Regions from separate parts of the Janthinobacterium pasteuri genome, predicted to be linked through region 1. Evidence: predicted binding sites of a transcription regulator. Region 1 holds the regulator's gene; each other region holds the start of a gene.

Region 1 (7,114 bases):
TTCCCCTGTTCTTCCAGAAGAGCACGACGGAGCCGGTCGCCGGGCTGAAGCCGTATTCGCCGCTGCGCCTGGCGGGCCGCGACATTTACGTGCGCGAAGGCTGCTACAACTGCCACTCGCAGATGGTGCGTCCGCTGCGCGCGGAAACGGAACGCTATGGCCACTATTCGGTCGCTGGCGAGTTCGTGTATGACCGTCCGTTCCAGTGGGGTTCCAAGCGCACGGGGCCAGACCTGGCCCGCGTGGGCGCCCGCTACAGCGATGAATGGCACCGCACGCACTTGAACAACCCGCGCGACGTGGTGCCCGAGTCGAACATGCCGGCCTACCCATGGCTGGCGAAGACCAAGCTGGTGCCTGACGACATCATGCCGAAGATGCGCGCCCTGAAACGCCTGGGCCAGCCGTACAGCGATGCGGAAATCACCGCCGGCCCGGCGCAGCTGCAGGACAAGACGGAAGAAGACGCCCTGGTCGCCTATCTGCAAGGCCTCGGTACATTAATCAAAACAAGGAATTAGCATGGCAATCGAAAACCTGTTTGACAGCGCCAGCAGCGTCATGACGGTGGTTTCCTTTACGACGTTCGTAGGCATCCTGTGGTGGACTTTCAGCCGCAGCAATAGCGACTTCGACGCGGCGGCGCACCTGCCGTTTGACGACGAGGCGCTCGACTATCCGGCGGCGCCGGTATCCATGCCTGTGCCGGCACAAGGGGAGCGCAACCATGGCTGACTTTACCAATGGCTTCTGGAATATCTACATCATCGTGCTGTCCCTGCTGGGCATCATCGGCTGCGGCGTGCTGCTGTACTCGCAGTCGAAAATCAAAGTGGTCGACGGCGCGCCTGCCGACGGCACCACGGGCCACGTCTGGGACGAGGACTTGAAGGAACTCAACACGCCGATGCCGCGCTGGTGGATGTGGTTGTTCTACATCACCATCGTCTTCGCCCTGGCGTATCTGTTCCTATACCCGGGCCTGGGCAACTATGCCGGCAGCCTGGGCTGGAAATCGACGGGCCAGTACGAGGAAGAGCTGAAGAAGGCGGAAGCCGACTACGGCCCCCTGTTCAACAAGTACCTGAGCCAGGACTTGAAGACGGTGGCCGCCGATCCGCAGGCGCAAGCCATCGGCCAGCGTTTGTTCCTCACCTACTGCGCGCAATGCCACGGTTCGGATGCGCGCGGCAACAAGGGCTTCCCCAACCTGACCGACAAGGACTGGCTGTATGGCGGCGAACCCGACATCATCAAGACCACCATCATGCACGGCCGCAATGGCCAGATGCCACCGATGGGCGCCGCCCTGGGCTCCGAAAAGGATGTCGAGAACGTGGCCCATTACGTGCTGAGCCTATCCGGTTCGACCTCGGATCCCGTCAAGTCGGTGCTGGGCAAGGCCAAGTTCGGCGCCTGCATGGCCTGTCACGGCGCCGATGCGAAGGGTAACCAGATGCTCGGTTCGCCTAACCTGACGGACAAGATCTGGCTGTATGGCGGCAGTGCCGATACCATCATGGAAACCATCCGCAAGGGACGCAACAACACCATGCCGGCCTTCAGCGATTTCCTCGGCGAGTCCAAGGTCCACGTGCTGTCGGCGTATGTCTGGAGCCTGTCGAATCCCCAGACGCCCGTGAAATGACGTAATGGAACCTCAAGTCATCAAGATGTATGCGGCCCGCGAGCAGATCTACCCTCGCGAGGCCAAAGGACGCTACGCTACCTGGCGATGGGTATGCGTATGGCTTACCCAGCTGGCGTTCTACGGCTTGCCGTGGTTGACCTGGAATGGCAGGCAAGCCCTGCTGTTCGATTTGACCACGCGCAAGTTCTACATTTTCGGCGTCGTGCTGTGGCCCCAGGATTTCATCTATCTGGCGGCCCTGCTGATCATCTGTGCGTATTTGTTGTTCCTCGTCACGGCCATCGCCGGGCGGGTGTGGTGCGGGTTCTCTTGCCCGCAAACGGTGTACACGGAAATCTTCCTGTGGGTCGAACGCCACATCGAGGGCACGCGCAGCGCGCGCATGGCCCTCGACAAGCAGGGACCCTCCGCGCGCAAGGCCTTCAAGAAGACGGCCAAGCACCTGGCGTGGGGCGCCATCGCCCTGTGGACGGGCTTTACCTTTGTCGGCTACTTTACGCCGATCAAGGAACTGGCGCGCGAGGTGACCACCCTCAATTTCGGTCCCTGGGAATGGTTCTGGGTCTTGTTCTACAGCCTGGCAACCTACGGCAACGCGGGCTGGCTGCGCGAGCAGGTGTGCAAATACATGTGCCCCTACGCGCGCTTCCAGAGCGCCATGTTCGACCAGGACACCCTGATCATCACCTACGATGCGAAGCGCGGCGAACCGCGTGGCGCGATGAGCAAGAAGGCCGGCAACAACGACAAGCTGGGCGACTGCATCGACTGCACCCTGTGCGTGCAGGTGTGTCCGACCGGCATCGATATCCGCAACGGCCTGCAGTATGAATGCATCGGCTGCGCCGCCTGCGTCGACGCCTGCAACAGCGTGATGGACAAGGTCGACCGGCCGCGGGGACTGGTACGCTACAGTACCGACCATGCGATGGAAAACAACTTCAGTTCGAAGCAGATCCGCCAGCGCGCCATGCGCCCGCGCGTGCTGATCTACACCTCCATCCTGGCCCTGATCATCATCGCCGTGTGTACTTCGCTGGCCCTGCGCACGCCCCTGAAAATGGACGTGATCCGCGACCGCGGTTCGATGGGACGCGAAGTGGAAGACGGCATGATTGAAAACGTTTACCGCTTGCAGATCATGAACACCTCGGAGCAAACCCAGCATTTTAAAATCAGCGCTTCCGGCTTGCCGGGCCTGACCTTGCTGACGCGCGAAGAAGTGACCTTGCAGCCGACGGAAACGCTGGGCTGGCCGATCCGCCTGCGCGTGCCGCACGGCGTGGGCGAGAAGGGCTCGAACAAGATTGCGATCGAATTGCACTCGCTGGACGACCCATCGCTGCATGTGCGTGAAAGCGCGGTATTCATCGTGCCGCGGTGATATTGATTCGGGGTCGGACCCTCTGGGTCCGACCCCGGTATTTCGCCGTAGGGGTAGCATCAAACATGCGTTAGCTTTACTTTATTTTCAACCCAGAAGCAAAAGCTGGGGTCAGACCCAAAGGGTCTGACCCCAAGGAGAACAAAATGTCCGACAGTCTCAAGCTGCAAGCACCCGTTGCCCCGTGGTACAAGCATCGCTGGCCTTGGCTGCTGATGATCGGTCCCGGCCTGTCCGTGGTGGTCGGCAGCTGCATGGCGTATATCGCGTTTACGCAGCCCGATGCGCTGGTGGTGGGTGATTATTACAAGCAGGGCAAGGCGATCAATCAGGACTTGCGGCGCGACACGATCGCCAGCGACCTGGCGATGGATACCAGCCTGTCCTATGACGTGGCGTCAGCACGCCTCAGTGGTTCCGTGCACAGCTTCGGCAAGGCTTACCAGGGTCCGCTGCAGCTGCACCTGGCGCATGCGACCCTGCCGGAAAAGGATATCAAACTGCTGGTGCAGCCCGATGCGGCCGGCAACTTCTCGGTAGCGCTGCCGATGCTCGAGCGCAGCCGCTGGCAAGTGCTGGTGGAAAACGACAAACGCGAATGGCGCCTGTCCGGCATCTGGACCTGGCCACTGCAGCGCAGCATCGCGCTGCATGCCGATGAAGAACTGTAAGACTTACTTGCAGACGTCCGTACCGGCCGTAATGGCCTTCAACTTGGCCGGCTGCAGGATCTCGATCTCGCGATTCGACACGCGCAGCCAGCCTTCCTTCTTGAATTTGGACAGCAGGCGGCTGACGCTTTCGATGGTCAGGCCCAGGTAGTTGCCGATTTCCTCGCGCGACATGCGCAGCTGGAAATTGCTGCCCGAATAGCCGCGCGCCTCATAGCGCGAGGCCAGGTTGACGATAAAGGCGGCAAAGCGCTGCGTCGCCTGCATATTGCCCAGCAACAGCATGACGCTTTGCTCGCGCGTGATTTCCTGGCTCATCATGCGGTGGAAATGGCGCAGCAGGGTAGGCATACTGCCCAGCAATTGTTCCAGGCTGGAAAACGGGATTTCACACACTTCGCTATCTTCCAGCGCCACCGCATTACAGTGGTGGCGATCGGCGCTGATGGCGTCCATGCCCAATAGTTCGCCCGCCATCTGGAAACCCGTCACCTGCTCTTCGCCGCCCGGATTGATCTGGTACGTCTTGAAGTGGCCCAGGCGGATCGCGTACAGGTTCTGGAACGAGTCGCCGATGCGGAACAGCGAGGCGCCGCGCACGATCTTACGGCGGCGGCCGATGATCTGGTCCAGTCTGTCCATGTCGCCCACATCGAGGCCCATCGGCAGGCACAATTGATGCATGCTGCAGGTCGAGCATCGCGCACGCAACGCTTCCACGTTCACTGTGGGCAAGGTGGGAGTGAGTAGCGCTTCGGTCATGTTGGTACCTTTTAGAAAATGCAATACCGAGTTTACTGCATACACGGTGGCCGTGTGCCAATTTCACCGCAATTGCGCTGAATAAACGACTTTCTGACTTTAAATATATGGCAACATCGTCAAAAGCCCTTGCGGCGAGCGCAATTTGCGCGGCACCGCTTGCCAAGTTGATGTATTGATAGGAAAATTCCTGACAGCATTATCTGCCGCCTGTGCCGCCCGGTACTGAAAAGGAAATCATGAAGCCTCTCGGCATCAAAGCAAAAGTCGCGCTGGCCACCAGCCTGACCTCGATCGCCATGATCGCGCTGGTCACCATGATCCAGGTGCAGCACATGCGCGCCGACTTCACCCGAGTACTGCTGAGCCAGCAATCTGCCCTGATCACCCGCACCGCAGCCGAGCTCGACGACAAGCTGGGCATGCTGCTGCAAATCGTCACCCTGACGGCCAGGCAGCAGCCGCCGGAATTGATCGCCCAACCCGCCAAGCTGCGCGAATACTATGCGCGCCGCTCGATGCTGGTGCTGTTCGACGACGTGCTGGTGCTCGATGCGCAAGGCGCCATCGTGGCCGACATGCCGCTGGTCACAGGCCGCGCCGGCATCAACGTTGCCGAGCGCGAGTATTTCCAGACCGTCCTGCGCACACGCCAGCCCATGATCACCGAGCCGATGCTGGGCAAAGTGAGCGGCATGCCCATCGTACAGATGGTGGCGCCCGTGCTCACCGCCGATGGCCAGGTGGCCGGCGTGGTGATCGGCGTGCTGCGCCTGTACAAGGACAACCTGCTGGGGCGCCTGCGCTCGGAAAAGATCGGCAAGAGCGGCTATTTCTTCATCCTCACGCGCGGCGCCGTGCCGCGCTACGTGCTGCACCCCGATACCAGCCGTTTGCTGCAGCCGCGCCAGCCGAACGCCAACCTGACGACCACCGAGATGCTGAAGGACGATGGCGAAGGCAGCATGGTCAGCACCAATAGCCGCGGCATCACGGCCGTCAACAGCTTCAAGCGCCTGAAATCGGTGAACTGGCTGCTGGCCGCCTCGCTACCCATCGAGGACGCCTTCGAACCCTTCGATGGCGTGCTGTACCGGCTGGTGCTATGGAGCATCCTCGCGTCGCTGCTGGCCGCAGCCGTGCTGGGCTGGGTCACCGTGCGCCTGCTGTCGCCGCTGGTGCGCCTGCGCGACACCCTGCTGGCCCTGCGCACCAGCGGCAGCCGCTTCACCCCCGTGCCAGTGCAGCAGCGCGACGAGATCGGCGAACTGACGGAAGCGTTCAACGGCCTGATGAGCGAACGCGACCGCCTTCAGCAGGAACTCGAATCGCGCGCGGCGGAACTGGAACTGGAGCGCGACCGGGCCGAGGCGGCCAACCGCGCAAAGAGCGACTTCGTGGCCAACATGAGCCATGAAATCCGCACGCCGCTCAATGCCGTGCTGGGCATGGTGTACTTGCTGGGCAATACCAGGCTCGACACGGAACAGCGCAAGTATCTGACCATGGTGCGCGTGGCGGGCCAGTCACTGCTGGGCATCCTCAACGACGTGCTCGATTATTCGAAGATCGAAGCGCGCCGCATGGAATTGTCGCCCGTCGAGTTCGACCTCGATGAAGTGATGAATACCCTGGCCACGACGATGACCATGAATGCGGGCGAAAAGGAGCTGGAACTGGCCATCGCCGTCGAGCCCGACGTACCGCGGCGCCTGGTGGGCGACGCCCAGCGCCTGCAGCAAATCCTCGTCAACCTGGCCGGCAATGCCATCAAGTTCACCGAGAGCGGCGAAGTGGTGGTGGCCGTCAGCCTGGCCGAACGCCAACAAGGCCGCGCCTGGCTGCGCTTCGAAGTGCGCGACACGGGCATCGGCATGACGGAGTTGCAGCAACAGCAGCTGTTTGCCGCGTTTTCACAGGGTGACCAGAGCATCACGCGGCGCTTCGGCGGCACGGGCCTGGGCCTGGCCATCAGCAAGCAGCTGATCCACATGATGGGCGGCGACATCGCCGTCGCCAGCAGCGAAGGCAAGGGCAGCCGCTTCTGGTTCAGCGTGCCGTTCGACATGCTGGCGCAGCCGGCCGAAACGCGGCGCACGCCCGCCCTGGGCCAGCTGCGCCTGCTGGTGGCCGACGATAACCGCACCACGCGCGAACTGATCGTCAAGCTGATCGAGGCATGGGGCTGGCTGGCCGACGAAGTGGACTCCGGCTTTGCCGCCATCGAACTGTACCGCGAACGCCTGGCGCAGCAGCAACCGTATGACGTGGTGCTGGCCGACTGGCACATGCCCGTCATGGACGGCCTGGCCACGGCCAAGGCCATCCGCCAGGCGGCCACCGGCCAGCGCCAGCCCATCGTGGTGATGGTCAATGCTTTCGCGCGCAACCACCTGGAGGAAATCTCCAGCGCCGCCGAGGCCGATGTCGTGCTGATGAAGCCGATCACGGGATCGAGCCTGTTCGATGCCCTGCACCAGGCGTTGATCGCCAAGAACGATGGCGGCGAGCAGCGCATGCTGCACCAGCCGCTGGGCACGGAACTGGCCGGCGTGCATTTCCTGCTGGTGGAAGATAATCATTTGAACCAGGCCGTGGCGCGCGGCATCCTCGAGCACATGGGCGCCACCCTGGACGTGGTGGGCG
Region 2 (7,114 bases), on a different contig from region 1:
CGATTTGCCGGTTCTGGTAAATGTCGCGCACCGTCATGTGGGCGTAGGCCGGATCGGCGCGCAGGCTTGATGCCAGGCGGGCGGCCAGGAAGGAGTGGCCACCGAGATCGCTGAAGAAGTCAAACTGGCGCCGTATCGGCTGGCCCGGGAAGAGTGTCGCCAGCGCCGCGAACAGGGCCGCTTCGGCCGGCGTTTCCGGCACGTCCGATTCACCCGCTTCGCCAGCCGGTGGCGCGGACAGCGGCATCGCCTTCAGAGCCTTCCTGTCGATTTTTCCCGAGGTCAGGCGCGGCATCATTGGCAGCAGTTCGAAGCGGCCAGGCACCATATACGGCGGCAAATGCAGGTTCAATGCGCTGCGCAGGGTTTTCGCCGTCAGGGCATCGTCGGGCGCATCGTCGCTGGCGACGATGTAGGCTACCAGCTGGTCGATACCGTCATCCTTGCGCAACAATACGGCCACCGTGCCCACGCCCGCCTGCTGCGCCAGAACGGCTTCGATTTCGCCCAGTTCCACGCGGAAGCCGCGAATTTTCACTTGATCGTCGGCGCGGCCCAGGCACAGTACCTGGCCGTCGGCATCGATGCGCGCCAGGTCGCCCGTGCGGTACAGACGCGCGTCATCTTCGCTTGTCGTCCACGGATTGGGCAGGAATTTTTCCACCGTCAGGTCGGGCCGGCCCAGATAACCCTCGGCCAGGCCGGGACCGATGATGCACAATTCCCCCGTTTCGCCGCGTGGCAGCAAGACCAGGGGGCGGTTTTCCCCCGGCTCGGCCACCTGCAGCACCAGCAAGCCATAGTTGGGCAGCGGCGTGCCGATGGTCACGGGTTCGCCGGGCCGCAGGCGCGCCAGGCTGCACGACACGGTCGCTTCGGTGGGGCCATAGGTGTTGAACATCGCGCGGCCCGGGCGCGACCAGCGCTCGACCAGCGATTCCGGGCACATCTCGCCGCCCAGGTTGATCAGGCGCAGGCTGGGCACCTCTTCGGCGAACAGGGCCAGCAAAGTCGGCACCGCGTGCAGTACCGTGACGTGATTGGCTGCCAGCGCGCGCGGCAAGGCTTCCGGGTCGCCCGAGATATCCTTGGGTCCCAGCCACAGGGTGGCGCCCACCAGGTAGGCGATCCAGATTTCCTCGAACGACATATCGAAGGCGACGGAAAAACCCTGGTAGACGGTGTCGGATTGCGTCACTTCCAGCACGGCGTTTTCGCTGCGCAGGAAGTGGCAGATGCTGCGCTGATTGATCAATATGCCCTTGGGTTTGCCTGTGGAGCCGGAGGTGTAGATCACATAGGCCGGGTGTCCGGGCAGGACGGCGCCGCGCGTGGGCAAGTGTTCGCCCGGCGCGGCGGGGGCCAGCAGGCTTTCCGCCGTCCACACGGGGCGCTTGATGCCAGCATCAAACAGGCGCGGCGCGAACTGCGTGCAGCTGACGACGCCAGCGCCATTGGCGTCATCGAGGCATACTTGCAGGCGTTCCACGGGCGTGTCTTCATCGACGGGCAGCCAGGCGGCGCCCGCCTTGGCGATGGCCGCCTGCATCAGCAGCAGAGGGGCGCCGCGCGGCAGCCACAGGCCCACGATGTCGCCGGGCTTGACGCCGGCCGCCACCAGGCGCGACGCCGCCAGGCCCGCCTGGGCATCCAGTTCGGCGTAGCTGATGCGGCGTTCGCCGTCGATCAGGGCGATCTGTCCGGGGCAGCGGCGGGCTGTCGCCTCCAGCAGGTCGGCCAGCACTTCCTCGCGCAGCAGATCCGGTCGCGGCGGGCCGTACAGGATGTCGGCGTGGGTGGAAGGGGTGCCTGGGCTGACTGCGGTGAAATCGTTCATGGATGACGCTTATCTGTAATGCTGTGTGAGGAATCTGGCGGGCTGCGCGCGGTGCGCAGCACAGTTGATACATTACAGCACGCAAGTCATTTCAGCGTTGCAGAAAGGGTAATTTTGCGGGCCTTTGCGAAATTATGTGCTTGTCGGCTCAACTGCCATGATGACGGAACGTAAAACGGGGAAACATGGCGCCGATTTGCGCCACAGTGCGCGCCGCCGGATAGCCGTGCAGGGGGCGGCCAGCCAGCGCCGCGTCAAGGCACCCTTCGGCCCGGAACTGCTGCAGCACGTAGTTGTCGACGCCCTTTGCGGCCAGGGTGGTGGCCAGGGCAAGCAGCTGTGCATCGGGCAGCAGGTCCGGGTGGGCGGTGGTGCGGCATTCGTAAGCCACGCCGCTGGCGAGGATGGCGTCCAGGCAGGCGCGCGCGGGATCGCCGCTGCCGGCCACGCGGGTCACAAGACGATAGTCCGCAAACGGCGCCTTGATATCGAAGCCCACCCAATCGACCAGAGGCAGCACCTCCTGCAGGCGCTGCGGATAGATGCAGGCCGTGTGCAGGCCGATGCCGAAACCCAGCGCCTTGACATCCAGCATGGCGCGTTCCAGGGCCGGGTCCATGCACGCTTCGCCGCCGCTGAAGACGACGGCGTCGACCAGGCCCATGCGACGGCGCAGCCAGGTCAAGACGTCCTGCCAGGGCATGGCGCCATCGGGCGTGCGCGGCTGCAGATGGGGATTGTGGCAATAGCCGCAACGCCAGGGGCAGCCCTGCACGAAGACCACGGCCGCCAGCTTGCCCGGATAGTCGGTGGCGGAAAAGGGCGTCAGGCCGCCCACTTTCAGTTCAGCTGCCATGGCAGGAGGGCTGGCCAACCCGGGCGCTCGCTTGCGTAAAATACTGGCGTTCGTGGAATTCGCCCTGCTTGCCGATGTTGAACGAGGCGACGGGGCGGTGGTAGCCCATCACGCGCGTCCAGATTTCGCAGCGCTGGCGTTCGGTGTCGAGCAGGGTGATGGCGGGGGTGAAGTCGGGACGTGCATTCATGGCGTTTCCTCAAGTGATGGAACAGGGTGGGCTTGCTTGCGCGCGATCAGTTCCGCGTCGCAGGTGGGACAGAATTCGTGTTTGCCGGCCAGGTAGCCGTGTCGCGGGCAAATGGAAAACGTGGGCGTGACCGTGATGTAGGGCAGCGAGAAGCGGCTCAGCGCGCGTTTCACCAGTTCGCGGCAGGCGTTGGCGTCCGACAGTGCTTCCGTCATGTACAGGTGCAGCACTGTGCCGCCTGTGTATTTTCGCTGCAGCGCGTCCTGCAGGGCCAAAGCCTCAAACGGGTCGTCCGTGTGACCCACGGGCAGCTGCGACGAGTTTGTGTAATACGGGTTGTCCGGCGTGCCCGCCTGCAGGATGGCCGGATAGCGCTTGCGGTCTTCGCGGGCGAAGCGGTAGGTGGTGCCCTCGGCCGGTGTCGCTTCCAGGTTGTACATATGGCCCGTCTCTTCCTGGAATGCCACCATGCGGGCGCGCACGTGGTCGAGCAGGCGGATCGCCAGCGCATGGCCTTCCGGCGCCGTGATGTCATAAGTGTCGCCGCTGAAATTGCGGATCATTTCATTGATGCCGTTCACCCCCAGGGTGGAAAAGTGATTGCGCAGGGTGCCCAGGTAGCGCTTCGTGTAGGGGAACAAGCCTTGTTGCATCAGTTGCTCGATGGTGCGGCGCTTGATTTCCAGGCTGATTTTGCCCAGTTCCAGCAGGCGGTCCAGGTCGGCCAGCAGCGCTGTCTCGTCGCCGCGCCACAGGTGGCCCAGGCGCGCGCAGTTGATGGTCACCACGCCCAGGGAACCCGTCTGCTCGGCGGAACCGAACAGGCCATTGCCCCGTTTCAGCAGTTCACGCAAGTCCAGTTGCAATCGGCAGCACATGGAGCGGATCATGTTCGGCTTGAGTTCCGAATTGATGAAATTCTGGAAGTAGGGCAGGCCGTAGCGGGCTGTCATCTCGAACAGGCATTCGGCATTTTCGCTATGCCAGTCGAAATCTTCGGTGATGTTATAGGTGGGGATGGGGAAGGTGAAGACGCGGCCCTTGGCGTCGCCCGCCATCATGATCTCGATGTAGGCGCGGTTGATCATATCCATCTCCGCCTGCAGCTCGCCATAGCTGAAGTCCATCTCCTGGCCGGCGATGACGGGGATCTGCTCGCGCAGGTCGTCCGGGCAGACCCAGTCGAAGGTGAGGTTGGTAAACGGCGTCTGCGTGCCCCAGCGCGATGGCACGTTGAGGTTGAAAATCAGCTCCTGCATGGTCTGGCGCACGTCTTCGTAGCGCAGGCTGTCCTTGCGGATGTAGGGTGCCATGTAGGTGTCGAAGGAGCTGAACGCCTGCGCGCCGGCCCACTCGTTTTGCAGGGTGCCGAGGAAATTGACGATCTGGCCGATGGCGCTCGACATGTGTTTCGGCGGGCCCGATTCGATCTTGCCCGGCACACCATTCAAGCCTTCATGCAGCAGGGTGCGCAGCGACCAGCCGGCGCAATAGCCTGCCAGCATGTCGAGGTCGTGGATGTGCAGCGCCGCTTCGCGGTGCGCCGCGCCCACTTCCGGCGGATACACCTGGTCCAGCCAGTAATTGGCGATGACCTTGCCCGAGACATTGAGGATCAGGCCACCCAGGGAATACCCCTGGTTGGCGTTGGCGTTCACGCGCCAGTCGCGCCGTTCCAGGTATTCATTGATGGACGCGGCGACATCGACCTGGCCGCGTGTGGGGGAAACTGCATTCGTCGTCATGAAACCTCCAATAAACACAACATGCGGTGTTTTTATGAAGGTTATCTACTAAATGTAGTGTAGTCAAAGGCGGCGTGCCAGCGATTCGCGTATCCTTGATCCAGGTGAAAAAACCACCTCAGCCGGTTTTGTTCCAGCGCGTTTCGCGCAGGATCAGCCAGCTCGCGCAAAAGAATGCGGCGCCACAGGCGGCGATGCTGGCGACGGAGGCGGGCAGCACGTGGGCCCAGATTTCCAGCGGCGTATAGGTGCTCCAGCTGGCCACGCGCGCATCGAAGGTGGCGTAGTTCGCCAGCAGCCAGTAGATGGCCAGCAGGCCCGTGCAGATGGCGGCCTGACGCAGCAGCGGCATTTGACGGCGCGCGAACACGGCCAGCAGGAACAGCAGTAGCACGCCCGGATAGGCGCCCAGTACTTCCGGCGACAGCACGGAGAGGGTCCCTGCATCATAGCCATCGGTCGGGCCGGCCCACTGCACTTGCAGCGCGGTGAGGAACAGGGTCAACAGGAAAATCAGCAGCGGTTTGCGGGTCATGGCGGGCACTGAAACAGGAGGAAAGATGGGCATTTTACAGCCAGGTCAAGCAAGTTGAAGGTGCGCCAGCCATGCATGCATTCCTTCACCTGCGTCAACGACTGGGCCGTATCGGCGGGGCTATAGTTTGCACCTTGAGCCGATACAGGACTGTGAACATCATGATGCTTGAATCAACTACCGCCACCCGCGTGGCCGGACCGCTGGAACTGGTCTGCCCCGCCGGCAGCCTGCCTGCCTTGAAAGCGGCCGTCGACAATGGTGCCGATACCGTTTACCTGGGCTTTCGCGACGCCACCAATGCGCGCAATTTCGCCGGCCTCAATTTTGACGAGAAGGCCATCGCCGAGGGCGTGCGCTATGCCCACCAGTACGGACGCAAGGTGCTGCTGGCGCTGAATACTTATCCGCAGCCGCACAACTGGGCCGTGTGGCGCAGCGCCATCGACCGCGCCGCCGCCGCGGGCATCGATGCCATGATCGTCGCCGATCCGGGCCTGATGGCTTACGCGGCCCAGCACCAGCCGCAGCTGCGCCTACATTTGTCTGTGCAGGGCTCGGCCACGAATTATGAAGCCATTAACTTCTATCACGAGCACTTCGGCATCGCCCGCGCCGTGCTGCCGCGCGTGCTGTCGATGGCGCAGGTGGAGCAATTGATCAGCAAGACGGAGGTGGAGATCGAAGTGTTCGGCTTTGGCAGCCTGTGCGTGATGGTCGAAGGGCGCTGCGCGCTGTCGTCGTATGCGACGGGCGAGGCACCGAATACGCACGGCGTGTGCTCACCGGCGAAATCCGTGCGCTGGCTGGAAACGCCGAATGGTCTGGAATCGCGCCTGAACGGCGTGCTGATCGACCGCTATGCGCCCGGTGAGAATGCCAGCTATCCCACCCTGTGCAAGGGGCGTTTCGAAGTCAATGACGAAGAGTATTACGCGATCGAGGAGCCGGCCAGCCTGAACACCCTGGCGCTGCTGCCGCAACTGATCGCCATGGGCGTGCGTGCCGTGAAAATCGAAGGACGCCAGCGCAGTCCCGCCTACGTGGCCCAAGTCACGCGCGTGTGGCGCGAAGCGATCGACGCCTGCCGCGAAGGCAATCCGCGCTACGCCGTCAAGCCGGGCTGGATGGCGGCCATGGACAAGCTGGCCGAGGGCCAGCAGCACACTTTAGGTGCCTACCACCGCTCCTGGAAATAGCAAAACCTACTGCGCGGCCCGGGGCGCGGCCTGCGATGCTCGCTGTGCTCCAGCACAGCTGCGCTTCTCGGCCTCGCCGCAAGCCGCTCGCTACGGTTTTGTCACTTAAAAATACTGGAAAAGGTATGCTAAAACTTTCTTTGGGTCCTTTGCTGTACTACTGGCCGCGCGCCACGGTCTTCGAGTTTTACCAGCAGATCGCCGGCAGCGCCGTCGAGATCGTGTATCTGGGCGAAACCGTCTGCTCGCGCCGGCATGAGCTGCGCCTGGCCGACTGGCTCGATATCGCCGACATGCTGGCCGCTGCCGGCAAGGAAGTGGTGCTGTCGACGCAGGCGCTGATCGAGGCGGGGGCCGAACTGGCGACCCTGCGCCGCATCACCGGCAATGGCCGCTACGGCGTCGAGGCCAACGACATGGGCGCCGTGCACTGCATGGAAAAGGGCGCGTCCTTTGTCGCCGGCCCCCACCTGAACCTGTTCAATGGCCCCAGCCTGCAATTGCTGGCACGCCTCGGCGCGCGGCGCTGGGTGATGCCGCTGGAAATGGGGCAGGCGGCGCTGGCCGAAATGCAGTGCCAGAAACCGGCAGGGCTGGAGACGGAAGTGTTCGCCTATGGCCGCATGCCGCTGGCGTTTTCCGCGCGCTGTTTCACGGCGCGTAACCGTAACCTGCCGAAGGACGATTGCGGCTATAGCTGCCTGGAAGAGCCGGACGGCCTGCTGCTGCGCACGCGTGACGAAGTGTCGTTC
Region 3 (7,114 bases), on a different contig from region 1:
TACACGATCAGGTACAGCTTGCCGGACAGATTGTCGATGACGGCCAGTTCCTCCGTCACCATCAACTGTATGTCGGGCAGGTTCAAGTCGTCTTTCGGCGCGCCCCCCGCCAGTTTTTTCTCGATGTGGCGCACGGTGTCGTAGCCGAAGTAGCCGGCCAGGCCGCCACAGAAACGCGGCATGCCGGGGCGCAGGGCCACCTTGAAGCGAGACTGGTACTGTTCGATGAAGTCGAGCGGATTGCCTTCGTGCTCTTCGATCACGGCACCGTTCTTGACGATCTCGGTGCGGTTGCCATGGCTGCGCAAGACGGTGGTGGCGGGCAAGCCGATGAAGGAATAGCGGCCGAAGCGTTCGCCGCCGACGACGGATTCGAGCAAGAAGGTGTTCTTGCCGCCTTGCTGGGTTTGCGCCAGTTTCAGGTACAGCGTGAGCGGGGTTTCCAGGTCAGCGAAGGCTTCCGCGATCAGGGGAATGCGGTTGTAGCCTTGCTGGGCCAGCGATTTGAATTCGAGTTCGGTCATGTGTCTCTCCATGCCGCCAGGGTACGCGTGTGCGTCGTGCTTATAAAACACAAACCCTGCGGTGGGTTATCAAAAAACCTGCCGGCGCGCGCGCAGCCGACAGCAATCTTACACGGCTCGGCCCTTAGGCCTGCCAGGATTGCCAGCGTCGCCAAAGCCAGGCCTCAATCGAGCCGGTTTGGGTGACATTGTGTTTTTTGATGAGAAACGTGTTCACGATGTGGTGTGGGTCAGTATGCTGGTCTGTTGTGCATGCTTATAAAATGCGCCGCTTCGAGCAGCGTATTTACTATACCATCGGAATCGGTGTCGTGTATAGAGTGTCCGTGGTTGTAACCATACGGTACGGTCAGGACGGGGCAAGCCGCAGCCCGCGCCGCTTGCGCGTCATTCGAAGAGTCGCCGATGGCCACTACTTTGGCAGGCGCCAGGTCGAAGTCCGCACACACTTGCAGCAGCGGCATGGGGTGTGGTTTTTTCTTCGGCAGCGAATCGCCCCCGTAGACGATCTCGAAATACTGCGCCAGGTTTTTCTGCTTCAGCAGGGGCAGGGCGAAGGCGATCGGTTTGTTGGTGACGCAGGCCAGGCGCAGGCCTGCCGCCTTCATTGCCGCCAGCCCTGCTTCCACATCCGGGTAAAGGGTGCTGAACTGGCCATTGATGGCCAGGTAGTGGCGCTGGTAAGCCTCCATCGCCTGCTCGAAACGCTGTTCCACGCCGGCCGCATCGAAGTCGAGCGCCAGCACGGTGCGGATCAGGTTTTCCGAGCCCTTGCCCACCATCAGTTTGATGGCGTCGGCGCTGATGGGCGCCAGATCCAGTTCCGCGCGCATGCCATTGATGGCGACATGAAAATCGGGCACGGTGTCGAGCATCGTGCCATCGAGGTCGATGATGGCGGCGCGCACGCCGGCCAGTACGTGGTCTTTCACCGTGCCCGCTTGCATCAGGCGCCCGTCACTTTTGCCAATTCGGCACGCATGGCGTCGATGACGGCCTTGTAGTCAGGCTTGCCGAAGATGGCCGAGCCGGCGACGAAGGTGTCGGCGCCGGCAGCGGCGGCGGCGGCGATGTTGTCGATCTTGATGCCGCCATCGACTTCCAGCATGATGTCACGGCCCGATTCGTCGATCATGCGGCGCGCTTCGGCGATTTTTTTCAGTGCTTGCGGAATGAAGGACTGGCCGCCGAAGCCCGGGTTGACCGACATGATCAGGATGATGTCGATCTTGTCCATCACGTGTTCCAGGTAGTGCAGCGGCGTGCCGGGGTTGAAAACCAGGCCCGCTTTGCAGCCGTTGTCGCGGATCAGCTGCAAGGAACGGTCAAGGTGATCCGACGCTTCCGGATGGAAGGTGATGATGTTCGCGCCAGCCTTGGCGAAATCCGGGATAATGCGATCGACAGGCTTGACCATCAGGTGCACATCGATGGGGACTTGCACGTGCGGGCGGATCGCTTCGCACACCAGCGGGCCGATGGTCAGGTTCGGCACATAATGGTTATCCATCACGTCGAAGTGGATGATGTCGGCGCCGGCAGTCACGACGTTGCGCACTTCTTCGCCCAGACGGGCAAAGTCGGCGGACAGGATGCTGGGAGCGATACGGAATGTTGTCATGGTGGCTAAGGGCTCAGAGTAGAAAATGCGAAGATGCGCTATTTTACGCTTGGTGCCGTTACCATGCCTCATTGAAGTACGGTGAAACACAGAATACGCATCGCGCGATGGCCAATGCGGCGCGCGCGACACACAATATACGACTGGCAATGTCTGAATAGGAATGACGATGGCGACTTATGAATTTACGGTAACGGTCAAGACGCAATATCTGCCCGAGCAATCGGCACCGGACCAGGGGCGGCACGTGTTCAGCTACACGATCCGCGTCGTCAATACGGGCACGGCTGGCGCGCAACTGATTTCGCGCCACTGGGTCATCACGGATGCGAACAACAAGGTGGAAGAGGTGCGCGGCCTGGGCGCCGTCGGCCACCAGCCGTTGCTGCAGCCGGGCGAACAGTTCGAATACACGAGCGGCACCATGCTGGGCACACCGGAAGGATCGATGCACGGTGAATACTTTTGCGTGGCCGAGGATGGCCATCAATTCGAAGCGCCGATTCCCGAGTTCGTGCTGTCGGTGCCGCGCACCCTGCATTAACGAGAGACGGGGGAGGGGCTCGCGCCCCTTATTTCAGTTTTTCGGTGCGGTCCTGTTCTTCGCTGAGCTGCTTGCGCGCCGGTGGCGCGGGTTTTTTACCCGAATACATGGTCCACCAGACTATAAATGCCAGCAAGAAGAACGCCACCAGCGCCTCTATCATCAAGATCCACATACGCACTCCTATGTTATTTACCCGCAGCCTAGTATTTACCCGCCGTCTGTTGACACGCGGTAGTCTACCCGTTTCAATCGGCGCCGTCGCGCTTGCTTTGTCCGCCTGCACCACGCCGCCCACGCCGTCCGCTGCCTCCAGCGGCAGGGCGCCCGCCATTGCTCCGACCGTCGTCAGGCCAGTGCCTGCCAAGCCGGCCGATGCCAAGGATGCCAAGGACGCTATCGATGCAGCGGCGGCCCCCACCTTTGTGCCCGCCAAATTTGCCGCCTTGCCAGGCTGGGCCCGCGACGACATGCGCGCCGCCTGGCCCGCCTTCATGGCTTCGTGCGGCGTGCTGGTCAAGCGGCCGGACTGGAAAGAGTCGTGCACCATCGCGCGCCAGGTGAATGCCGATAGCGACAAGGCCATCCGCCTGTTCTTCGAGACCTTCTTTGTGCCCAATCAAGTCGTCACCGCCGATGGCGCCAGTACCGGCTTGGTGACCGGCTACTACGAGCCGCTGCTGCATGGCGCGCGCAAGCGCGGCGGTCCCTACCAGACACCGTTGTACAAGGTGCCTGACGATCTCGTTTCGGTGGACTTGTCCGGCGTGTATCCGGAATTGAAAAACATGCGCTTGCGGGGCAAGCTGGTGGGCAAGAAGGTGATCCCGTACGCGACCCGCGCCGACATTGAGCGCGCCACGGCCATCACGGGCAAGGAATTGCTGTGGGTCGATGACGAAGTCGAAGCGTTCTTCCTGCAAGTGCAGGGTTCCGGGCGCGTGCAGCTGACCGATACGCAGGAAACCGTGCGCGTGGCGTACGCGGACCAGAATGGTCACCCGTACAAATCGATCGGCCGCTACCTGGTCGACAAGGGCGAGCTGACGCTGAGCCAGGCGTCCGCGCAGGGCATCAAGGCGTGGATCGCCGGCCACCCCACGCGCAAGGATGAATTATTCAACGCCAATCCGAGCTATGTCTTCTTCAAGGAAGAGCGCCTGCCCGATCCCAAAGTGGGACCGAAGGGCGCATTGGGCGTGCCGTTGACGCCGCAGCGCTCGGTGGCCATCGATTCGCGCTTCCTGCCGCTGGGTGCGCCCGTGTTCCTGTCCACCACGCAAGCCAATAGCGAGATTCCCCTGCAGCGCCTGGTGATGGCGCAGGATACGGGCGGCGCCATTCGCGGTCCCATCCGGGTCGATTACTTCTTTGGTTTCGGTGCGGAAGCGGCCGAGAATGCGGGCCGCATGAAACAGAGCGGCGCCGTGTGGGTATTGCTGCCGAAACAGGCACCGGCGCGCTAGGGAGCGCGAGCGGCGCCGGGCAGTCCGTGGTTTGGCTTAGCGCAAGACCATCACTGGCAGATGGGTATGTGCCAGCACTTTTTGCGTTTCGCTGCCCACGAACAGCTTGTTCAAGCCTTTGCGGCCATGCGAGGCCATCAGGATGATGTCGCAATGGTAGGTTTGCGCCGCATTGACGATTTCCTCGTGCGGGCTGGGCGAGACGACGACCACGCCTTCGAAGGGCACGCCGACAGCGCGCGCCGCTTCACCGATCTTGTCGACGGCGCGTTGTGATGCTTCCTGCATTTGTTGCTCGTACAAGCCGGCGTCGAGCACGATGCCGCCATCGGCCATCGGCGAGAACGGGAACGGTTGCACCACACTGATGGTAACCAGCTTGGCCTTGTTCAATTGAGCGAAGGCGAGGGCCGTCTCGGCTGCTTTGTCGGACAGCGGCGAGCCATCGGTGGGAAATAAGATGGTGTTAAACATGACGTGCTCCTAGAGTGATGTAAGACAGCTTATGGATTTACATCAATGAAAACCTTGATGTAAATCAAACCTCACAGGCTTTGGCATGAATAATGTCGCCAAGGCAATCTTTCAGCAGTGTATGCCCGTTCATCGCTTCAGGTGCGCACGCTACGCAGCGGCGTGCCCCATACCATGGCGACGGTCAGCAGGATGCTGCCTGCCGCGATGCAGGCCAGGCCATTGCGCACGCCAAAGTGTTCCGCTACCCAGCCGGCGGCCAGCGCGCCCAGCGGCGCCGTCGCCACCGTCAGGAAACGCATGGTCGAGGTCATGCGGCCCAGCATGGGGTCGGGAGTGACCTTCTGGCGCAAGCCCAGGTAGGGAATAAAGAACAGCATCACGCCGCAATCAAAAAAGAACATCAGCACGGCATATGCCACGGCGCTGGCGGCTGTGCTGCCGAACAAGGCGGCGGGGATGGTGGGTGTCAGGGCAAAGCACACGGAGGTGGACGCCAGTCCGATCAGGATGGTGCGGCCGGCGCCATAGCGGCGCGTCAGCGGCTTGACGATGAAGGCGCTGAGCAGTACGCCGGCGCCACCGAGCATCTGCGTCATGCCCAGCACGCCGGGACTCATGCCCAGGTCGCGCGTGGCGAACAGCACCGTCAAGGCCATGCTGGCGTAAAACAGGAAGTGCCAGATGCCGGCGCCCCAGGCCAGCGCGCGCAGCAGTGGTTCACGCCAGACAAACAGCAAGCCGTCGGCGATGTCGCGCAGGGCGTGCTTGTCGGACGGCGCAGGACGCGGATCGCGTACGCTCATGGCGCGCAGATTGAAGACGGAAATCAAGTAGCCGCAAGCCGTGCACAGGATAGCGACGGGCGCCGACAGGACTTGCACCAGCACGCCGGCCAGGCCGGGGCCGATCAGGCGCGAAGCCGATTCGGTGGCAGCAAATTTTGATTGCGCATCGATCAAGCCGTCGCGGCCCACCAGGAAAGTCAGAAACACTTGTTCGGCGCCGCCACCGACGACGAAGCCCGTGCCGATGATGAACCCCACTATATATAACCACGGCATCGACAGCACGCCGCACCAGTAGGCGACGGCTACACTGGCCAGCGCCAGGCCCGACATGCTTTCGCTGAACAGCATGATCGGGTGCTTGCTGCGGCGGTCCAGCAGCACGCCGACGGGCAAGCCGAAGAGCGCAAACGGCAGCGCCTGCAAGGCGACCAGTACGCCCATCTGTTCCGGCGTGGCATGCAGCAACAGTACCGCGCACAGTGGCAGGGCCAGCGAGGTGATCTGGGCGCCGAAGCAATTGAGGCCGTTGCTGAACCACAGGCGGCGAAAATTGACGCTGGCGGCGCTGCCGTCACCGCGCAGGTGGCGGGCGCAATACTGGAAGAAGGAAGAGAAAATACGCAGCTCGATAAAGGTGATCGGGCTCACAATAATAGCAGCGCACCTGCCGCACCGCTGCCGTTAGCCGCTACAATCGTCACACCGTTCATCGAGAGGAGACACTATGCAATACGAAGACTTGATCATCGACATCCAGGACAAAGTGGCGGTCATCCGCCTGAACCGCCCGAAGGCGCTCAACGCATTGAATGACAATATGATGAATGAGCTGGGCGACGCCCTGCTCAAATTCGACGCGGACGAGAGTATCGGCTGTATCGTGCTCACAGGTAGCGAAAAAGCGTTTGCCGCCGGTGCCGATATCGCCGCCATGGCCGATTACACCTACCCGGACACCTTCACCCAGGGTTATATCAGCCGCAACTGGGAGCATATCTTGCGCGTGCGCAAACCCGTAGTGGGCGCCGTAGCGGGTTACGCACTCGGTGGAGGCTGCGAACTGGCCATGATGTGCGATTTCCTGATCGCCGCCGACAGCGCCAAATTCGGCCAGCCGGAAATCAAGGTAGGTGTCACACCAGGCGCGGGCGGCACGCAGCGTCTGCCGCGCGCCATCGGCAAGGCCAAGGCCATGGATCTGCTGTTGACGGCACGCACCATCGATGCATTGGAAGCGGAACGCATCGGCCTGGTGTCGCGCGTGGTACCGGCCGATAAATTGCTGGAAGAAACGCTGGCCGCCGCCAAGACCATCGCCGCCATGCCCACCTCGGTAGCCATGATGATCAAGGATTGCGTCAACCGCGCCTTTGAAACCACCCTGACCGATGGTGTTGCCTACGAGCGTCGTTTGTTCCAGGCCGCCTTTGGTACGCCCGCGCAAAAAGAAGGCATGCACGCTTTCCTGGAAAAGCGCTTGCCAAACTTCGACGGTCTTTGATATGATTCGCCTCCCCGATGAGACGCACTAGTTTTGGCGAAACACAGGGAGTCGGATGCAGTAGCAAACGGCAAAAAAAGAAGGTTGACGAAATGCTGCAAACGCTTCATACTCTTCCTTCTTCGCAGCTGACAAACACAACGCTTTGTCGATAGCGCGAAAGCAGTACCGAATACAGTTCTTTAACAATTAA
Region 4 (7,114 bases), on a different contig from region 1:
TGTGCGATGCCACGGGGCGTTTGTATAACGGCGACGAGTTGTTGTATGTCATGGTCAAGGACCGCCTGGCGACGGGCCCCGTGGCTGGCGCCGTGGGCACCCTGATGACCAACATGGCGCTGGAAGTGCTGTTCAAGCAGCAGGGCATCGGCTTTGCGCGCGCCAAGGTGGGTGACCGCTACGTGCTGGAAGTCATGAAGGAAAAGGGCTGGTTACTGGGCGGCGAGGGTTCCGGCCATTTGCTGTGCCTGGACCGCCATACGACGGGCGACGGCATCGTCTCCGCGCTGCAGGTATTGTCCGCGCTCAAGCGCAGCGGCCAGAGCTTGCAGCAATGCCTGGCCGAACTGGTGCTGTTCCCGCAAACCCTGATCAACCTGCGCGTGGCGCCCGGTTTTGACTGGCAAAAAAATGCCGCCATGGTGGCCGAGAAAGAACGGGTCGAGGCTGAACTGGGCGACACGGGCCGCGTGCTGATCCGCGCTTCGGGCACGGAACCGCTGATCCGCGTGATGGTCGAGGCGAAAGACAAGGAGATGGCTGAATCGATGGCGCGCCGCATCGCCGATACAGTTACGGCGTAAGAGGCAAGAACCGATAGTTATTTCCATCTAATTCGCCTGGGGCAATTGACGAAATTGGGTGGGGGCGTTATTATCTTGTCTTCGGAGTGTGGCGCAGCCCGGTAGCGCACCTGGTTTGGGACCAGGGGGTCCAAGGTTCGAATCCTTGTACTCCGACCAAAGTCATAAGCGGGCTGTCAGAAATGACAGCCCGTTTTCTATTCCGCGCAGGCATTTCATTGCCGGTGCGCATGGATTAAAATACTGCACCTTTCCGCCCATCGTTCAACGGATAGGACAACGGTCTTCTAAACCGTGAATGGGGGTTCGATTCCCTCTGGGCGGACCAGTTTCATACTGGCCACGGCTTGCGCCATGCGGCCGCATACTTCTCTCTTCCTGTCTATCCGCAAGCGGCCCTAAGGCTGCGCAAACAGCACCACGCTCAGCAAATACAGCAGCGGCACCGCGCACAGCAGCGCAGAACACAGCGATAGCACTTTCTTGCTTGCCATGCGCGCCAGGCGCAGCCGTTCGCGTACAGGAAAATGCTGGCGCAGCAGGCTGCGTGCGCGTGGCTGGAATGGGGTTTCATGCATAGAGGCTCCTTCGCAAGGGTGGCTGTGGTGCCAGCCAGCATAGCGAGAGGGGCATAAAGACGGTGTAAAGAGTCAGGCGCGGCGTGTATGTGCGCTGTAAACGCTGCGCTTATTTTTCGCTGTCCTCGGGACTCTTGCCAAAAAGGCGGTCCTTGGCATTGAGCAGCTTTTGCACCTTGGCGCCCATTTTCATCAGTTGCGCCATCGATTCGGGCGACAGGCGCTGCAAGTCGTCGAACCAGGTGTTGGCCAGGTCGACCAGTTCATACATTTCGCGCATGCGCTCTTGCGCATACTGGTCCACGGGTTCCGTGGCCGGCGCCAGCAGCGATTCGCGCAGCACTGTCAGGGTGGGTGCCACTTCACGGCGGCGGCGTTCGGCGGCCACCACACGAAAGATTTGCCACACATCGCCCAGCGAGGAAAAATACTCGCGCCGGTCGCCCGGGATGCGCGACTGGCGGATCAAGCCCCATCCCTGCAATTCTTTCAGGCCAATGCTCACGTTCGAGCGTGAAAAACTCAGGTGTTCCGCGATTTCGTCTGCGTGCAATGGGTGCTCGGCGACAAACAACAAGGCGTACACTTGTCCCACCGTACGGTTAAAGCCCCAGCGGCTGCCCATCTCGCCGAAATGGCTGACAAAGGTCAGGATCAGCGGCGTCATTTGGATATGTTGAGTTTTCATAATTATCTGAATTTTTTCACGCCACACCCGCAGGGTCAATTGATATATGTCATGTTTCGCAGTATTATACAAAAAATCGAATTTACAGAAAATTCTGAAAACTCAAGAAGTATAGAAGATGCCGACCACGCCCTTGTCCTTGCCCCGCTTTATTCTTCCCCGTGCCGCCAGCCTGGCGCAAGGTGGAGCCGCCTTGCTGTGGCTGCCGCAAGCGGCTTTGCTGGCCTGGGCCGTGCAAGCCATGCTCGACGGTGCAGTCTGGCGCGCGTCCCTGCTGCCGGCCGCTGGCGTGCTGCTGCTGGGCGTGCTGCGCGCCGGCTGTGAAGCGTGGGGCGCGCGGCGCATGTATGGGGCGGCGCGCGAGCACCTGTCCACCTTGCGCGCACAGGTGGCGCTGGCGCTGGCGCGCCGTTCGCCGCTGGACCGCCAGCGCGCACAGTCGGGCCAGGCGGCCAGCGTCATCGCCGAGCAGGCGGAAGCCATCGTGCCGTATCTGGTGCGCTACAAGCCCGCACGCTGGAAGGTGATGCTCGTGCCGCTCGTGATCCTCGCCGTGGTGGCGCCCCTGTCGTGGATCGCCGCCTTGATCCTGCTCATTGCCGCGCCCCTGATTCCCCTCTTCATGGCCCTGGTGGGCATGGGCGCGCAAGCGGCCAGCCGCGCGCAGATGGTGGAAATGGGCAGCATGAACGCATTTCTATTGGACCGCCTGCGTGGCCTGGCCACCCTGCGCGCGCTCGATGCCGTCGACGCCACGGCCGAACGGCTGGATGAATCGTCGCAATCCGTGCGCCGGCGCACGATGGTGGTGCTGCGCATCGCCTTCCTGTCGTCCGCCGTGCTGGAATTGTTTTCCGCGCTGGGCGTGGCCATGGTGGCGGCGTTTATTGGTTTCTCCTTGCTTGGCAGTATCAATTTTGGTACCTGGGGCCGGGAATTGAGCCTGGGGCAGGGCTTGTTCATCCTGCTGCTGGCGCCCGCATTCTTCGAGCCACTGCGCGAACTGGCCGCCGTCTGGCACGACAAGGCGGCCGGCGAAGCGGGCCTGGCTGGCTTGCACGACCTGGCTGCCGATGGCGTGCCCCTGCCTGGCGCGGAGCTACTGCCTGCCGTCGTCTCCGCCGCCGCCATGGCGGTGGCGCCGCCGCCAGCCGTCGAGCTCCATCAACTGCGCTTTGCCCATCCTGGCGAAGCGCCCGTATTTGACCGCTTCGACTTGCGCGTGCGGGCCGGCGAGCACGTGGCTCTGCTGGGTGCCAGCGGTGCCGGCAAGACCACCTTGCTATCCTTGGTGGCCGGCTTGCTGCCCGCCAGCGGCGGCGATATCCGCATCGGCGGCGTGCGCCTGACCGACAGCACGGTCAATACCTTGCGCCAGCGCATGGCCTGGATGGGCCAGCGCCCCCACGTGTTTGCCGCTTCCGTCAGCCAGAATGTGACTCTGGGCCGCGTGGGCGCGAACGCCGCGCACGTGACGCAGGCGCTGCACCTGGCCGAGCTGGCCGCCGTGGCGCAGGCGCAGCCAGCTGTCATGCTCAGCGATGGCGGCCAGGGCTTGTCCGGCGGCGAAGCCGTGCGCCTGGCCCTGGCCCGCGTGGCACTGCACCCGCATGCCGACCTGCTGCTGGTCGATGAACCGACGGCCCACCTCGACAGCGCAACGGCGGCACGCGTGACCGATGCCTTGCTGGAACTGGCGAAAGGCAAGACGATGATTGTCGCCACGCATGACCCCGTGCTGGCTGGCCGACTGCAGCGTACGGTGCAGGTCGATGCGCAGGTGCAAGTGCAGAAGCAGAAGGAAGAGGCGCGCGCATGAAAAATGCACTTGTGGCGAACCCCGTCCTGCGGCAATTGCTGCTGGCCCAGCCGGGCAAACTGATCGCTGGCGCCATGCTGGCGGCCCTGACGGCGGTGGCCGGCATGGCCTTGCTGGGCCTGTCCGGCTGGTTTATTACCGCCACCTCGATTGCCGGCCTGCATGCTTCGACGGCCATCCTGTTCGACGTATTCGGCCCGTCGGCCGGCATCCGCCTGCTGGCCATCGGCCGCACGGGTTCGCGCTATGCGGAGCGCCTCGTCACGCATGACGCCACGTTCGCCGCGCTGGCCGGCATCCGCGTGCAACTGTTTCGCGGCTGGTCGCGCCCGGAAGCGGCCAGCCGCTTGCTGCGCCAGCCCGCCAAACTGCTGTTCCGCCTGACGGCCGATATCGATGCGCTCGAAGCGCTGTACCTGCGCCTGCTGGTGCCTGCCTTTACGGCGCTGTGCGCGGCCTTGCTGGCCGGCGTGGCACTGGGCGTGATGCAGTGGCAGCTGGGCCTGGGCCTGGCCGCGTGGCTGCTGGCCGCCGGCGGCGGCATCAGCTGGGTCGTGGCGCACCGTGCCCGCCGTCCCGCCATCGTGCGTTCGCGCGCCATCGAAAAATTGCGCTCCGGCACCATCGACCTGGTGGCGGGCCAGACGGACCTGGTGATGGCGGGCCGCATCGACGCCCAGTGCGCCGCGCTGGCGCAGATCGACCGGTCGCTGGCGCAAGCCGATTTCGCCTTGCTGCGCCTGGACACGGCGGCCGGTGCCGCGTATGGCGTGGCTGGCAGCGTGACGTTGTCCGGCGTGCTGCTGGCCGTGGCCGTGCTGGTGCAGCAGCAAACGCTGAACGTGCCGCTGGCAGCGCTGGCCCTGCTGATCGCCCTGACGGCCGTGGAGCCATTTGCGGGATTGCGCCGCGGCGCCCTGGAAGCGGGGCGCATGCTGCTGGCCATGCGCCGCCTGGCGCCGCGCCTCGATGCTCAAGAGGTGGCGCTGCCATCCGCTGACGCCGCACCGGGCTTGCGGCTGGAACACGTCAGCGCCGCGCATGCGGGCAGCAAGGTGGCCATTTTGCATGACGTATCGCTGCACATCGCCGATGGCGAAAGAGTGGCCTTGATCGGTCCCAGCGGTGCGGGCAAGTCCACCTTGCTGGCCCTTGCCGCGCGCGAGCTGGCGCCGCTGTCGGGCAAGGTGAGCGCGCCGCGCGCCTGCCTTTTTACTCAGAAAACGGAACTGTTCCAGGACAGCTTGCGCGACAACCTGCGCCTGGCCAACCCGTCCGCCAGCGATGCGCAGCTGTGGGCTGCGCTGCAATCGGCCGGCCTGGACGAGGAAGTGCGGGCTTTTGCGGGCGGCCTCGATACGCTGCTGGGCGAGGGCGGCCTGGGCTTGTCGGGCGGGCAGGCGCGGCGCTTGGCGCTGGCGCGGCTGTTCCTGCACGAGTCGACCTTGTGGCTGCTGGACGAAGCCACCGAGGCGCTCAATGCGCAGGTGGCACTCGATGTCCTGCAGCGCCTGCGCGCGCGCAGCGAAGGACGTTCCTTGCTGATCGCAACCCACTTGCGGCGCGAAGCGGCGCTGGCAGACCGGCTGGTGAGTCTGCGCGATGGCCGCATCGTGGGTGATGCGCGCCGTGGCACACCAGCGTTCGAGGCGGCGCTGGCCGGCTTGCGCGGCGATTGAAGAAGAATAGGGGAAGGATAGGGGAGACGCAGGCGGCGCTGCCTGATAATTTTGCAGCACTGGCGCCAGGCGAACTGCAGCAGATAGATATCAATTTTACACACAGTAGGGAAACACCAAGGAAATCATATGGACTTCGATATTGTCGCTTTATCCAGACTGCAGTTTGCGCTGACAGCTCTGTACCACTTTATATTCGTTCCTCTGACGATAGGCCTGTCAGTGATCCTCGCCATCATGGAGACGGTGTATGTGATGACGAACCGCACCATCTGGCGCGACATGACCAAGTTCTGGGGTGTCTTGTTCGGCATCAACTTCGCCATGGGCGTAGCGACGGGCATCGTCATGGAATTCCAGTTCGGCATGAACTGGAGCTATTACAGCCATTATGTGGGTGACATTTTCGGCGCGCCGCTGGCCATCGAGGGATTGATGGCCTTCTTCCTGGAAGCGACCTTCGTCGGCCTGTTCTTCTTCGGCTGGGACAAGCTGTCGAAGCGGGGGCACCTGGTCACGACCTGGCTGGTGGCCATCGGCTCGAACTTCTCGGCCCTGTGGATCCTGATCGCCAACGGCTGGATGCAAAATCCCGTCGGCGCGGCCTTCAATCCGCAGACCATGCGCATGGAAGTGACGGACTTCGGCGCCGTGCTGACGAATCCTGTTGCACAGGCGAAATTCGTGCACACGGTGTCGGCTGGCTATACGGCGGCTGCCATCTTCGTGCTGGGTATTTCCGCCTGGTATCTGCTGAAGGGCCGCCATGTGCAGCTGGCCAAGCGCTCGATGACGGTGGCCGCCTCGTTCGGCCTGGCCGCCACGCTGTCGGTGGTGGTGCTCGGTGATGAAAGCGGCTACCTGTCTTCCGAACATCAGAAGATGAAGCTGGCTGCCATCGAAGCCATGTGGACCACGGAACCGGCGCCTGCCGCCTTCACGGCCTTCGGCTTCCCTGACGCGAAAGCGCGCGAGACGCATTACGCCGTGCATATCCCGATGGTGATGGGCTTGATCGGCACGCGTTCACTGACGACGGAAATCCCCGGCATCGAGCAGCTGGTCGACCGCGGCGAGCTGCTGATCCAGGATGGCATCAAGGCCTATGACGCGCTGCAAACCATCCGCAGCGTGGCACCGGGCGCGCCCGTGCCGCAAGAGGCGAAGGATATGTTCGAGTCGAAAGGCCATTCCATGGGTTATGCCTTGCTGCTGAAACGCTATGTCGATGATCCGCGCCAGGCCACGCCCGAGCAGATCCGCAAGGCTGCGCTCGACACCGTGCCGCCCGTGGCGCCCCTGTTCTGGTCCTTCCGCGTGATGGTGGGCCTGGGCATGTTCTTTATCTTGCTGACTGGCACGTTCTTCATCCTGTCGACGCGCCGCACGCTGGACAAGCACCGCTGGCTGTTGAAGCTGGCCGTGTTCGCCATCCCGCTGCCGTGGGTGGCGATTGAAGCGGGCTGGATCGTGGCCGAAGTGGGCCGCCAGCCGTGGGTCATCGAAGGCGTGCTGCCGACGGCCGTGGCCGTCTCTAATCTGGGCGCGACGACTCTGCTCATCACGATTGCCGGCTTTGCCGCTATCTACACCGTGCTGTTGATTATCGAAATGAAGCTCATGCTCAAGGCCATCCGCAAGGGGCCGGAAGAGACAGCGCCGGCCCCCGTGCCAGCAGTTGCCGCCATTCATACTCAACGCGCCTAAGGAGGGCCAGACCATGATTTTGCATGAAATGATTTCTTACGAAACACTGCGCCTGATCT

Evidence for each region. The regulator FNR, encoded in region 1, switches genes on or off when oxygen is low (the NO sensors DNR and NnrR bind a similar motif). The targets are predictions, from matches to a motif close to TTGATNNNNATCAA.
Region 2: ubiU (ubiquinone anaerobic biosynthesis protein UbiU) is a predicted target of FNR. The motif match lies at 5,248-5,261, and genes of this name have one in related genera.
Region 3: ACQ4WN_RS24545 (universal stress protein) is a predicted target of FNR. The motif match lies at 4,684-4,697, and genes of this name have one in related genera.
Region 4: cydD (thiol reductant ABC exporter subunit CydD) is a predicted target of FNR. The motif match lies at 1,890-1,903, and genes of this name have one in related genera.

The regions. Positions count from the first base shown of each region.
Region 1 is NZ_JBNYXS010000010.1:107,413-114,526, reverse strand. Features, by position in the region: gene ccoO (cytochrome-c oxidase, cbb3-type subunit II) at 1-521, shown strand, start outside; gene ACQ4WN_RS12640 (cbb3-type cytochrome oxidase subunit 3) at 523-735, shown strand; gene ccoP (cytochrome-c oxidase, cbb3-type subunit III) at 728-1,648, shown strand; gene ccoG (cytochrome c oxidase accessory protein CcoG) at 1,653-3,035, shown strand; gene ACQ4WN_RS12625 (FixH family protein) at 3,182-3,706, shown strand; gene fnr (fumarate/nitrate reduction transcriptional regulator Fnr) at 3,710-4,468, opposite strand; gene ACQ4WN_RS12615 (hybrid sensor histidine kinase/response regulator) at 4,708-7,114, shown strand, end outside.
Region 2 is NZ_JBNYXS010000015.1:3,159-10,272, reverse strand. Features, by position in the region: gene ACQ4WN_RS15890 (Pls/PosA family non-ribosomal peptide synthetase) at 1-1,837, opposite strand, end outside; gene ACQ4WN_RS15885 (anaerobic ribonucleoside-triphosphate reductase activating protein) at 1,986-2,693, opposite strand; gene nrdD (anaerobic ribonucleoside-triphosphate reductase) at 2,683-2,883, opposite strand; gene ACQ4WN_RS15875 (ribonucleoside triphosphate reductase) at 2,880-4,628, opposite strand; gene ACQ4WN_RS15870 (hypothetical protein) at 4,747-5,163, opposite strand; gene ubiU (ubiquinone anaerobic biosynthesis protein UbiU) at 5,325-6,362, shown strand; gene ubiV (ubiquinone anaerobic biosynthesis protein UbiV) at 6,488-7,114, shown strand, end outside.
Region 3 is NZ_JBNYXS010000035.1:40,036-47,149, forward strand. Features, by position in the region: gene trpE (anthranilate synthase component I) at 1-524, opposite strand, end outside; gene ACQ4WN_RS24520 (phosphoglycolate phosphatase) at 755-1,471, opposite strand; gene rpe (ribulose-phosphate 3-epimerase) at 1,471-2,145, opposite strand; gene apaG (Co2+/Mg2+ efflux facilitator ApaG/CorD) at 2,315-2,689, shown strand; gene ACQ4WN_RS24535 (hypothetical protein) at 2,718-2,864, opposite strand; gene mltA (murein transglycosylase A) at 2,875-4,155, shown strand; gene ACQ4WN_RS24545 (universal stress protein) at 4,192-4,629, opposite strand; gene ACQ4WN_RS24550 (MFS transporter) at 4,767-6,068, opposite strand; gene ACQ4WN_RS24555 (enoyl-CoA hydratase) at 6,145-6,921, shown strand.
Region 4 is NZ_JBNYXS010000005.1:147,756-154,869, forward strand. Features, by position in the region: gene glmM (phosphoglucosamine mutase) at 1-584, shown strand, start outside; tRNA gene ACQ4WN_RS07770 (tRNA-Pro) at 667-743, shown strand; tRNA gene ACQ4WN_RS07775 (tRNA-Arg) at 838-912, shown strand; gene ACQ4WN_RS07780 (hypothetical protein) at 983-1,162, opposite strand; gene ACQ4WN_RS07785 (GbsR/MarR family transcriptional regulator) at 1,272-1,829, opposite strand; gene cydD (thiol reductant ABC exporter subunit CydD) at 1,969-3,669, shown strand; gene ACQ4WN_RS07795 (amino acid ABC transporter ATP-binding/permease protein) at 3,666-5,348, shown strand; gene ACQ4WN_RS07800 (cytochrome ubiquinol oxidase subunit I) at 5,478-7,055, shown strand; gene cydB (cytochrome d ubiquinol oxidase subunit II) at 7,069-7,114, shown strand, end outside.